One region of the Sporolactobacillus pectinivorans genome, then DNA from elsewhere that is predicted to be linked to it. Evidence: a T-box and tRNA genes for the amino acid it is inferred to sense, from the RefSeq annotation. Region 1 holds a T-box; the other holds one or more tRNA genes.
What was found. The T-box of region 1 lies ahead of tyrS (tyrosine--tRNA ligase). A T-box ahead of a tRNA ligase gene usually reads a tRNA of that ligase, here a tRNA-Tyr.

Region 1 (6,351 bases):
TTCCGATATATTTTATGGAAGAAATTGAGCCTCTGATAAAGAAGCTATGTCAGCAGGTTGTTGCCAGAACGCCTCAAACTCAAAACTGTATGTGATTTCTTTTTGCGGTGACGAATTTTATTGTGGGTACATTTTTATGCGGTGCGGTACCTGATTTTTTTCTATTAATTATTGGCCGCTTGCTGCAGGCGATCTCTACAGGCCACCGCTAATGTTCTATATTATTTTAACGAAGATTCCTTCATGCAAACTGGGTTTGTATACGGGGCTGGCCAGCATGATTATTGCACTGGCTCCGGCGCTTGGCCCTACCGGTAAAAAAACTCGAAAAAGCGGGTTCATGTGGCTGACCTGCTTCTTCGAGCATAGACTGTTTTAAAGAGTTCTGTTCTTTGATAGGAGATTATCCTGAACAGCAGATTTACCTGGACACATGCGGTTCACAGTTCCTCATGCTGCACGACATGATCAGGGATTGTGAACGGATCATCTTTGTTGATATGGTCAAAGAACAGAATTCCATTCAGATGGTCTATTTCATGCTGAACTGCAATTCCCGGATAGCCCTTCAGTCTGAGCGTGACCGGTTTCCCGTCAATGTCAAAGGCCTTCACCTTGACACGGGCATGACGTGGGACGTAACCTGGCACTTCGCGGTCGACGGACAGACAGCCTTCACCGCCTTCAAGAAAAGTATTCTCTACTGATTCACTGATAATTTTCGGATTAAACAGCATGTACTCATAATGTTTCCCATTGTCATCATCTAAGAAAATGGCAATCATCCGTTTACTGATTGCCAGCTGAGGCGCCGCAAGGCCAATTCCGGCACGGAGATGATATTTTTCTGCAATTTTTTCATCCTGGCTGTTTTTAAGAAACTCCAGCATGTTTTTTAATGTGTCTTTCTCTTCATCGGTTGCTGGCAGGGAAACTTCCTTTGCAACCTGTCTGAGTATCGGATTTCCCTCACGTATAATGTCGTCCATTGTAATCAAAGTAAATGACACTCCTTTAACATAAAGCCAAAACTTTTTTATATTATATATTATATAGTATAGTGTATCATTAAAAGAGCTTACTTGTTTATGATTATGCCCGAAACGAATTAAATTCCCGCTGTTCGCTTAAAAAATTTTTCTGGAATCCTTTCTTTGTTTGACACTTCGGGGAAAACGTGGCAGAATAACTATTACCAGAATAGCAGTAATCGACGATGACGGGATTTCAGTAGCAGCTGCGTCAGCATTTCAGAGAACCGGCGGGTGGTGTGAGCCGGCAGCAGGCAGTTTTTGCGAATTACTTCTCTGAGTTTCTTCCGTGAACGATCAGTAGCGGAAGGCGGCAACAGATTTGCCGTTAATTCAATCAAGTGGCTGCCGACGAGCAGTCAGAAGGATGGTACCGTGCATAAAGCGCTCCTTGTCGGAGGGCTTTTTTGTTTTGCCTGATTCTGGAAACCAAATGAAGAAAGGTGAGAAAATATGGATATTCTTGATGATTTGAAATATCGGGGCCTGATTAACCAGGTAACGGATGAAGAGGGCCTGAGGGAAGCACTGAAAAAACCTATAACTTTTTACTGCGGATTTGATCCGACGGCCAATAGCCTTCACGCCGGGAATTTGCTGATTATTGTGATCATGATGCGTTTGCAGAAGGCGGGCCATCATCCGATTGCACTTGTCGGCGGAGGCACAGGCATGATCGGTGACCCGAGCGGAAGATCCACGGAACGTCAGCTGAATACGAAAGAAGTGGTAGACGGTTTTGCTGAGAGCCTGAAAAATCAATTGGCGCGTTTCCTTGACTTTGATCATGGGAAGGCGACGTATCTCAATAACAGCCAGTGGCTTGGCACACTTTCGGCCATTTCTTTTCTTCGGGATGTTGGAAAACATTTCCCGCTGAATTATATGCTTTCAAAAGATTCGGTACAGTCCCGAATGGAAGCAGGTATTTCTTTTACCGAATTTTCCTACATGCTCCTGCAGTCATTCGATTATCTGAATTTGTACGAGAATGAAGGATGCAGGCTGGAGATCGGGGGAAGCGACCAATGGGGGAATATCACAGCCGGATTGGAACTGATCCGAAGAAAAGGGCACGAAGAACCGGCATTTGGTCTGACATTTCCGCTGATTACAAAGAGCGATGGCACGAAGTTTGGCAAGTCGATGGGTGGAGCGATTTGGCTTGATCCTGAAAAAACAACACCGTATGAATGGTATCAGTTCTGGTTTAACGCTTCCGATGATGATGTCGTTAATTATCTAAAGTACTTTACATTCCTGTCAAAGGATGAAATTGAAGCACTTGCGGATGAAGTAAGGGAGCACCCTGAGGAGCGGAAAGCACAAAAAACACTTGCCCGGGAAATGACGAAGCTGGTTCATGGTGAAAAAGCGCTGGTCGAAGCCGAAGACATTACCGACGCGCTTTTCAGCGGAGATGTTTCCCAATTGACTGCTGCTGAAATACGTCAGGGATTCAGAGCTTTTCCGACGTTTGAAGCCGCATCAGGAGAACCGGTTAAACTGGTTGATCTGATTGTGGCAGCAGGTGTAAGTTCCTCTAAGAGGCAAGCGAGAGAAGATATCGGAAATGGTGCGATCTACGTGAACGGCGTCCGCAGGTCACTGCTTGACGATGTGCTAACCGAGCAGGACCGGATCGAAGGCCTGTACATGATCATCCGGCGCGGGAAGAAAAAATATACGCTCGTTAAATACTGATCCCTTTTATCATTTTCGCGGCGATTTGTGAAATAGCGATCGATTGTTAGACGGGCAATCCGTATATTGCTATACTGTTCATGACAGGATTGCACAGTTGATTGAAACTTTTAAAAAGCTGTGCCTGACCCAATTTCATCTTTATTACAAGATAAATCGACACAACGATGCAAATCCAAGGAGGAATGGAAGATGGGTACTGAGAAGTGCGAAAAAACATGCAACTGCGCCGGTGCTAAAGAACTCTTTATCGGCGGTGTCATTGGCGGATTGATTGGAGCTGCTACTGCGCTGCTGCTGGCTCCAAAATCCGGCGAAGAGACACGGCAGGATTTGCATATCAAGGAACTGCTTAATAGCGGGGTTGACAAAGTAAAGCAGACGGCTTCAAGCCTGATTAAAAAAGATGACGAACCGTACAGCTGAACACTGCTGAGACGTGAACAAATGCATGGCTCTTTCGGAGAAGCGATTTCTCTTCCGGAAGAGCTTTTTTGTTCATACAGAAAAAGTGGCTTTTGAGGGGAGTTCCAGACAATTTAGTTGTCCGCCAAATACACTGCCTCCGTCTATGCCTATGATCTTGTTTTTTCCAAAGAAGATATCGCAGGATTGCTGAAGATTCATCGTCGGGGTATGGCCGAAAATGACAATTTTATCGCCGTGGTATCCTGAGAAAAAGGGTTCCCTGATCCATAAAAAAGTTTCTTCATCCGTGTCCTCGATCTTTTTATCAGGATCGATGCCGGCATGGACAAATATGTAATGTTCCGTCTGTGCATAAACATTAAGCTGCTCAATCCAGGATAGATCGTCTAGCAGTTCATCAGGAAGTTTCAGACTGTCGCTCTCAATATTCTGGTACACGAATTTAAAATCAAGGCCATAGCTTGACAAAGTTTGCGCACCTCCATTTGCAGCCCAATGAGCCAGAGATTCAGTCTTTCGCCCAATGAGCGCTTTCTCCATCATATCCTCGTGATTTCCTTTAAGTACGATCGCGCCTTTTTTTTCCAGTTCACGCGCTTTCGCGACCATTGCTTTCGGATTTTGTCCCCGATCCACGTAATCTCCTAACAAAAAAAGAAGATCTTCGGACGCATCAAACTCTGCCTTTTCCAGCAAGGCGTTAAAAGCATCGATCTGGCCATGCATATCACTGATCACGAGCAAACGTCTGACTGCCTGCAATAAAATTCCCTCACTTTCTCCTACTATCATAGACAAAACAATATCTGTTATGCAACTATGATCTGTGGACCGGGAGAAAAACTTTAAATTTAGCATCATTTATCGCTATAATAATAGTGAAAACGAATTCAGATGGCGCGTCTGTAGGGAAATAAAAAGTTTCGGAAAGGATGAGCATGATGGAATTTCGTATTGAGCACGACACAATGGGCGAAGTGAAAGTGCCCGCAGACAGGCTTTGGGCGGCCCAGACCGAAAGAAGCAGAAATAATTTTCATATTGGCTGGGAGAAGATGCCGCTGGAAATCATCAGGGCCTTCGCCATTCTGAAAAAAGGTGCGGCACGCGCTAATATGGAACTTGGGAAACTGGATGCTTCAAAAGCTTCGGCCATTTCTGAAGCGGCAGACGAAATCATTTCCGGCGGGTGGAACGCCGAGTTTCCCCTGATGGTGTGGCAGACCGGGAGTGGCACACAATCGAATATGAATGTAAATGAAGTTATAGCCAGCCGTTCCAATCAATTGCTAAAGGATTTGGGATCGGAGCTGCACGTGCACCCCAACGATGATGTAAATAAGTCACAGAGTTCAAATGATACGTATCCGACGGCACTGCATATTGCGGCATTGCTGGCGGTTGAGGATCAGGTTCTGCCGTCACTCGATTTGCTGAAAGCGACATTGAAGCAAAAATCGAGGCAGTTTAATGACATTGTCAAAATCGGAAGGACCCATCTGCAGGATGCAACCCCGCTGACACTTGGCCAGGAAATCAGCGGATGGGCATGCATGCTGGAACGTTCGGAAGAAATGATTCAAAGTTGCTTGCAATATTTAAGAGATCTGGCCATTGGAGGAACTGCCGTCGGGACCGGATTAAATGCTCATCCAGAGTTTGGAAAGCTGGCTGCGGAAAAAATCAGTGAAATAACCGGCAAGAAATTTCGGACGGCTCCGAATAAATTTCAGGCGCTGACCAGCCACGACCAGATTGTGGCCGTGCACGGCGCGTTGAAAGCTCTGGCAGCTGATCTCATGAAGATTGCCAACGATGTTCGATGGCTGGCGAGCGGTCCGCGATGCGGCATCGGAGAACTGACCATTCCGGCAAATGAGCCCGGGAGCTCAATCATGCCCGGTAAAGTGAACCCGACCCAGTGTGAGGCAGTGACGATGGTAGCCGTACAAGTTATGGGGAATGACGCAGCAATCGGTTTTGCGTCAAGTCAGGGCAATTTTGAACTCAATGTTTTCAAACCGGTTATTGGCTATAATTTTCTTCAGTCCGCCCGGCTGCTGGCGGATGTGATGCGTTCGTTCAATGATCATTGCGCCGTTGGCATTAATCCTGAAAGAAAGAAGATTGCTGAAAATCTTCAGCGTTCGCTGATGCTTGTTACCGCTTTGAATCCTTATATCGGCTATGAGAAAGCAGCGAAAATATCAAAGACAGCTTATCAGGAAGGGCTGAGTCTCAAAGAGGCCGCTGTGAAACTGAAAATACTGACGCCGGAACAGTTTGATCAATATATTAAGCCTGAAGAAATGACTCAGCCTAAAGCCTGAAAGGTTCCACAATAAAACAGTCTTCGCAAAAGAAAATCGGTCTTCCTGCAAAAAAATCAGTCTTCAGAGAAAAAAACCGGTCTTCGCGGTTCAGAGGATCTTATAGGCTAAATGAACGCCTTCGTTAATGCGCAGTCTCTCTTTATTGTGCATTACCTCAATTTAGAAACCGGAATTGAGGACTTTCTCTAAACCTAAAAAGGACTGGGTATTTTTGAGGCACTGAAAAAGCTTAAAGTTTTTCAGTGCCTCCTATTTTTTGCCTTTTTTTCTGTAAAGCTTCACTCTTATTGAATTTGAAAGTTGTTTTTTCTATTTAAACAAGACGATAACATTTGGCTGATTTACCTTGCATGCTGTCTCTTTAATCTTTGTTCGTTCCTGCCTATTTGGGCTACAAGAGAAGGATATCTGAAAAACAGCATGGAGTAGCGGCCAAGAAGAAAACCCGCGATAAAAATAAAATAGATAATAAAGCTTGATGACTCATTCAATGATGAGCTGAGTGAAAACAGATGGGTAAATACAGCATTCAGTGCATAGCGAACAGGTATAGATAAAAACCAGATGAGAACGGCCATTATTGACCCCGAAAGATACCAGGCACCATCGTGATTGACCAGCGGTGTGTAACGCCCCTGGACCATTCCCAAGACAAAAGACAGGCATAATGACGCTAAAATCATACACCAGTCGGCCGGTGAAACTGAAGCCATAAAGGAAAGCGCGCACCCAGCGTAGAGAAGCAAAACCAGAGGCTGCCGGTACAAACTCCCTGTCAGCGGCTTTTCCCTGAGCTGGTTAACAAACACGGTTGCAATGAGTATCGCACCTGAAAGCACTAACATCTAATCACT
Region 2 (6,351 bases), 1.4 Mb from region 1:
ATCGCATAGAGCATCAGGGCTAATACAAAAGAAATAATTTTAACGACCCAGTTTTTACGCAGAAGTTTATCCATGGCGCTTCCCTCTCCAGTTCCATCGTAAAGAAACCGCCGCACTTTCAGGTTCATTCAGTTCATGCCGCAGCATTTCAGTTAGCTGCTCTTCTGGAATATCCCTGAACAGTTCACCATTCTTCGTTACAGTAATTCCACCGGTTTCCTCTGACACAACCACTGTCAACGCATCAGTAACCTCGCTGACCCCCATCGCGGCCCGATGCCTTGTCCCAAGTTCTTTTGAAATAAACGGGCTCTCAGATAATGGAAGGTAACATGCCGCGGCAATCACCTGGTTGCCTCTGATGATTACTGCACCATCGTGAAGCGGCGTATTCGGGATGAAAATATTAACCAGCAGCTGAAAGGTTAAATTTCCGTTCAAAGGAATACCCGTTTCAATATAGTCATTGAGACCCGTCTTCCGTTCAATCGACATCAGCGCGCCGATTCGCCGCTTTGACATGTAGGATGAAGCTTTGACAATCGCATCGGTCATCTGTTTGTGCTCTTCTTCAACGACCGCACCCCGTGAAAAAAGGCGACCACGGCCCAATTGTTCAAGCACGCGGCGCAGTTCAGGCTGAAAGATCACAATAATCGCAAAAAGGCCATATGTAATGGCATTATTCAGTATCCATTCAAGCGTTTTAAGCTGAAACAGGCTGCTAAGAAACCATACAGCAACAATAACTAGTATACCCTTCGCAAGCTGAACAGCCTTTGTGCCACGGATAATCAGAATTACTTTATAAATCAGATAGGTCACGATTAAAATATCGATAATATCCGTCAAATAGTTCAGAATGTTGAAATGAGCCCAAAAAGACATGGCTTTCATCCTCCAAATCAGCTGTTCTTCTCATGATGCCTGATACCAGGCACCGCGTTCTAAAAAAGTGCGTACAGGTCTCTCGTCTTCACCCAGAGAATCTTTTACCTGACCACCCGAACAGTCTCTTTACAAAATCGTCATCTTTGAGCAGAAGCTTTCTTCTATATAATGATAACCCCAAATTACATTTTATAGTAGTGCGGACCCATACCCACAACTACCGAACGGCTGACGCGTTTCTCATTCTATGCCAGCCCGTCTGAAAAAATGATCAGGGCAGGAGCCCGTTCAATTAGACTTTAGACATTCAGCACGAAGCTCAGGACTGTTCGCCGGAGCTTTAACCAGAATGAATCCATTTTCGCTGCCTTTCTCCTGAACCATGTTCTGCCGTCCAGCAGCAATCACCATCAGCGACATAGGCAGCGCGCAAATGGCCACAGCAGCAATAACGGGATGACGAACCGTCCATTTTCTAATCACATGGCGTTTATCAGCCGGAAGCTGTTCGAGAACATTTTTCGTAAAATCGATCGGCAAATGAGGGTGCATCAGCTGATTCAGCATTTCCGTCGATTGCTTTAGCTCTTTAAAATGACTGCGGCAGCTGTCACAAGAAGCCATATGTTCATAAAGCTCGTCTTGTTCCTCTTTTGTCGCTTCTCCGTCCAAAACTTTGTTCATCAGCGACATATATTTTTTGTTAGGGCATGTCATCTTCTTCACCTCTTGAAGCTTTCATATTCTTTCTCAGCATTTCCCGTCCCCGGTGTACTCTTGTCTTAACTGTACCGACAGGAAGGTCCATGATCTCACTGATTTCTTTAAGACTGAGATCCTCGATGTATTTTAGAACAACAGCAGAACGATATTTTTCGGGAAGTGCTTTGATCTCATGCTGGATCCACTGCTCAGTCTCGCCCTGCACGATTTGCTCATCAGGCAAGTCACCGCTTCCTGGCAGCATTGTGTTCAGAGCAAGCCCTTCTGTCCCGGGAATTTCCGCATCGAGAGAAACACTGGGTTTCTTTCTGCGTAATGAGTCAATGGAGAGGTTCGTAGCGATTCGAAAGAGCCATGTTGAAAATTTACGATCGTTGTCAAATTGGGAGATATGATTGTAAGCCCGAATAAAAGCGTCTTGTGACAGATCTTCTGCTTCTTCGCGATTTCCAACCATCCTCAGGCAAATCGAGTAGACACTGTTCTTATATCTGTCGACTAACTCGGCAAACGCCTGATGATCTCCTTTTTTTACCTTTTTAATCAGCCGCTTTTCTCTCTGATCCATCTTAACCCTCTTCTACAGCAATATTTAATACGGCAATTATTCTATTCAAGTTTCAAAAGAAAGTGGGTCGGCAAAAAAGCTGCTCGAAAATTTTCAAATGACAATAGTTTAAATGTTCCATAATAAGGGTAATTGACTATTGAATTCAGCTCTGAAAGACGAATTGTTCCATTTATTCTTGCTTTTAGGGCACAAGATCGTTCCAACAATGTTGGGGATCCCAATCGCCTCTCCCTGCTTTTTTCTGCAGGGTACAGGCTGCCTTTATCATGGAATTTTCGACTTCAATAAAATTCGGAGGTGATTGAATGAACAAACAGCAATTAAGTTACAAAATCGAAAAAGTTCGCAGTCAACTGGTGCATGCCTCAAGCCATGAGCCGCTGTCTTCTGTAAAAATGCAACAGATAAGCCACCGCCTCGATCGTTTACTCAATAAATATGACCGGCTAAGCCAGCAGGATAAGGTGTATTGATTCGACACATTTTTCTCTGTCCTTGCCCACGACATAGTTAGTTCGAACGTCGCCGCGGTATCAAAAGATTAATCAGATTATACCATAACCCGCTGCAATTTTTTCATGATGGGCGGTCAGGATCAGCATTAATTTCTAGTGTTGACAGGAACAGAAAATTAATGAACAATAAGGTAAACTATCAGTTTACTTTGTTGTTCATTTTTTGTAGGGGGGTGCATACGAGCTATGAGCGCCGGAAAAGAAGCCGCAAAGGTGATGCGCAGAGAACAAATTATCGATGCCGCGGAAAAACTTTTTTTCACGAAAGGGTTCGAGCGCTCAACAATGGATGATGTTGCAGGAACAGCCCATTTCAGTAAGCGAACAGTATATGCCTATTTTTCAAGCAAAGAGCAGCTGAATTTCGAAGTCATGATCAGGGGCTACCGCCTGCTCATCGCCATGTTGAAAAAAGAAGAGCAGAAATGGGCGGAGGGGCACATCGACAGCAGACTGGAGCAGATGGCCATAGCGCTGTACACATTCAGCAAGGAATACCCCGGATACTTTTCTGCTATCTTTTCCTATGAAAATGCCGAGGCCGACTTTCAGGAGGATATTCCCGATCAGTCACTGAAAGAGTGCTACGCGCTTGGAGAGGAAGTTTTCGGCATGCTCACGAGGTTGATCCGGGAAGGCCAGGCCGGGGGGCTTTACAGAAAAGAACTGGACCCGGTTAAGGCAGCACTTGTCCTGTGGTCCTGCATGGACGGAATTTTCAATACTTCTAAAGTTAAGGCCGGGTACATTCAAAGCATGCATCACACTTCCCCGGACAGTGTTGTTGCTTATGCCCTTCAAATGTTAATCCGGTGCATAAAAAAATAAAACGGAGGTCCAGCTGTCCGATGAAAAAACGAGGAGTGAAAAAAACTTTGCTCTATACTTTGACCAGCCTCTTAGCCATTCTGTTTCTGGCTTTATCCGTTCTGTTTTTTGCCAGTGGCGCTTTTCTACCCAAAAAATATTTGGAACCTTGGGACAAAAATTATGCCAAAAAATTTGAAGATCCGCGGATCAGGCTTTCAGCTTACGGGCTGCTCGCCGCGAACGGCCACAACATGCAGCCATGGAAAATAAAACTGGATAAAAATGATCCGATGGTCTTTTATCTTTATGCCGACAGCAGCAGGATGACTAAGGAGGTAGATCCGTACTCCCGCCAGCTGATGGTTACTCAGGGCACCTTCCTGGATTATGTTGCAGTCGCTGGCCGTTCAACCGGCTATCCGGTGCGAATCTCGTTGTTTCCGAAGGGGAAGTACGACGAAACTAATCTTGTGAAAAGTATGAATACAAAACCCGTCGCAAAAATTACACTTGAAAAGGCCGCCCCACAGTTCAGTCCACTCCTCAGCACTCTGTATCTCCCGGACACGAACAGGGATCCTTATAAACCAGCGAAGCTGACCGAGAAACAGATCACGCAACTGGAACAGCTTTCAAAAGACCCTGCTCTATCCGTTAAACTTTACCAAGATAAGGCCAATGTCAGCCGATTAGGCGATTATGCAATGCAAGGGGCAGTTATTGAAGCAGGGGTTACGCGTGTGATGCAAGAGTCAGATAGAATTTTCCGTGCTAATGAGTATCAGAAGAATAAATACCGTTACGGTTATTCATTTGAAGGACAAGGAACTTCAGGTCCGATGATGTACTTGATGGAGGGCCTGATCACCCTTTTCCCATCCATGAATAACGATCAGGCAGCTTCCGATCTCTTCATCAAATCAACTCAGACATCTGTTGATCATACGCCGGCTTATGCCATGATTCTGTCAAAGGATAACAGCAGAGAAAGTCAGGTTAAAAGCGGCATGCTGTACAGCCGGCTGACGCTTGTTGCACACACGCTTGGACTCGCGGTTCAACCGCTGAGTCAGGTTCTGGAAGAATATCCGGAAATGAAAGGCCCCTATACAGGAATCCGCAGAGATTATGCAGCGAATGGCAGTACGATCCAAATGCTCGTCCGCATCGGCCAGCCGGAAAAGCAAGTGCCTTTAAGCATGAGACGCGATGTCATGGATCTGATCAGGAATTGAATTGCTGGTGGTATTGAAAGAAGAAGTGAAAAGCGGGGCGCCTGATCAAAACCAGACGCCCCGCAATTCGTATGTTACTTTGGAAGTGGAGCCTAGGAGGATCGAACTCCTGACCTCCTGCGTGCAAAGCAGGCGCTCTCCCAGCTGAGCTAAGGCCCCATAGAATGGAGCGGAAGACGGGATTCGAACCCGCGACCCCCACCATGGCAAGGTGATGTTCTACCACTGAACTACTTCCGCACACCAGTGCATCACAAATATAGAAGAGACACACCCATAAAAAAGCAAGAAAAAAATAATGCGGATGAGAGGACTTGAACCTCCACGCCCCGTAAAGGGCACTAGAACCTGAATCTAGCGCGTCTGCCAATTCCGCCACACCCGCAAAAAATGGTGGGCCATGAAGGTCTCGAACCTTCGACCCTCTGATTAAGAGTCAGATGCTCTACCAACTGAGCTAATGGCCCAAATAAATGGAAATTATAGTGGTGGAGGGAGAAGGTTTCGAACCTTCGAACCCTAAGGGAACGGATTTACAGTCCGTCGCGTTTAGCCTCTTCGCTATCCCTCCGCATAAACGTTTTTATCAATGGTGCCGGTCAGAGGACTTGAACCCCCAACCTACTGATTACAAGTCAGTTGCTCTACCAATTGAGCTAGGCCGGCGTAATGGTGGAGGATATAGGGCTCGAACCTATGACCCTCTGCTTGTAAGGCAGACGCTCTCCCAGCTGAGCTAATCCTCCAAAGTGACCCGTACGGGATTCGAACCCATGAACCCACCGTGAAAGGGTGGTGTCTTAACCGCTTGACGAACGGGCCATACCTTTTGTCGCAATCGACGTTCTTTATTATATACAGATTGGACAGCCTTGTAAAGCAAAACATAAAAACCTTTATATTCTGAATTATTAGGTTTTCATTTTCTCCTGTTCACTCTGAGCTGGAAGCCATTATTTGATCACAGATTTCCAGCACTGTTCCCCCAGAAAAAATGGGGCCTTTCTCATGGTTTTTCTGACGAATCTGCAGTGCAGGGCTACAGCCTAACCGATCCAAATGCAGCGACGGCTGAACGACATGCCCGGCAAAAACACTGTGGTCACTCCTGAACGCTTTGTAAATTTGAAACTCAGAAACTCACCTGACATTCCTTTCGCTAAGTAATAATCAAAGATAGGGGGCTGCTCTTTTTAATTGTCTCAAAATAAAAAGGATGGAAAACCATCGTTTCCATCCAGAATATGAATTCTTCTTTTAGTGTTCGACGACAAAATATCTTAAATGACAGGATCAGCACTTCTTTTAGCCCAGAAAAAGTTTTACATTGATAATAATGGAAACGGCAAGTGCACAATTAGTCAGAAGCAATTTTCGATTCAGACGAATTTCTGCCTTTTCTGCTCTTACCACTTCGTCATTCTCTATGCCTTCAGTTCCAGACCCCTTGGCTTCTCTGAGTTCCATTTTTACCAACTCCTATCCGGAATTAGTTTTTATCCTACCTTTAATTTCATCGTAAACGAAGCATATTGAATCACTGTTAGCTTTTTTTGTCATTTGTGTAAAGAGCTGCTTTACTACCTTATTTGGATCGATGTACCGG

Region 2: it encodes a tRNA-Tyr, which carries the amino acid that the T-box ahead of tyrS (tyrosine--tRNA ligase) is inferred to sense. The anticodon was not compared.

Annotation. Positions count from the first base shown of each region.
Region 1 is NZ_NXGA01000001.1:1,732,012-1,738,362, forward strand. Features, by position in the region: gene def (peptide deformylase) at 441-998, opposite strand; T-box leader at 1,208-1,426, shown strand; gene tyrS (tyrosine--tRNA ligase) at 1,485-2,735, shown strand; gene COP04_RS08270 (YtxH domain-containing protein) at 2,928-3,161, shown strand; gene COP04_RS08275 (metallophosphoesterase family protein) at 3,234-3,956, opposite strand; gene fumC (class II fumarate hydratase) at 4,106-5,494, shown strand; gene COP04_RS08285 (hypothetical protein) at 5,839-6,342, opposite strand.
Region 2 is NZ_NXGA01000001.1:287,836-294,186, forward strand. Features, by position in the region: gene COP04_RS01480 (CdaR family protein) at 1-74, opposite strand, end outside; gene cdaA (diadenylate cyclase CdaA) at 67-888, opposite strand; gene COP04_RS01490 (anti-sigma factor family protein) at 1,180-1,608, opposite strand; gene sigW (RNA polymerase sigma factor SigW) at 1,595-2,182, opposite strand; gene COP04_RS01500 (aspartyl-phosphate phosphatase Spo0E family protein) at 2,491-2,658, shown strand; gene COP04_RS01505 (TetR/AcrR family transcriptional regulator) at 2,887-3,528, shown strand; gene COP04_RS01510 (Acg family FMN-binding oxidoreductase) at 3,549-4,745, shown strand; tRNA gene COP04_RS01515 (tRNA-Ala) at 4,832-4,904, opposite strand; tRNA gene COP04_RS01520 (tRNA-Gly) at 4,911-4,985, opposite strand; tRNA gene COP04_RS01525 (tRNA-Leu) at 5,045-5,130, opposite strand; tRNA gene COP04_RS01530 (tRNA-Lys) at 5,137-5,212, opposite strand; tRNA gene COP04_RS01535 (tRNA-Tyr) at 5,232-5,316, opposite strand; tRNA gene COP04_RS01540 (tRNA-Thr) at 5,336-5,411, opposite strand; tRNA gene COP04_RS01545 (tRNA-Val) at 5,416-5,491, opposite strand; tRNA gene COP04_RS01550 (tRNA-Glu) at 5,496-5,567, opposite strand; gene COP04_RS19325 (hypothetical protein) at 6,051-6,212, opposite strand; gene COP04_RS01555 (AAC(3) family N-acetyltransferase) at 6,331-6,351, opposite strand, start outside.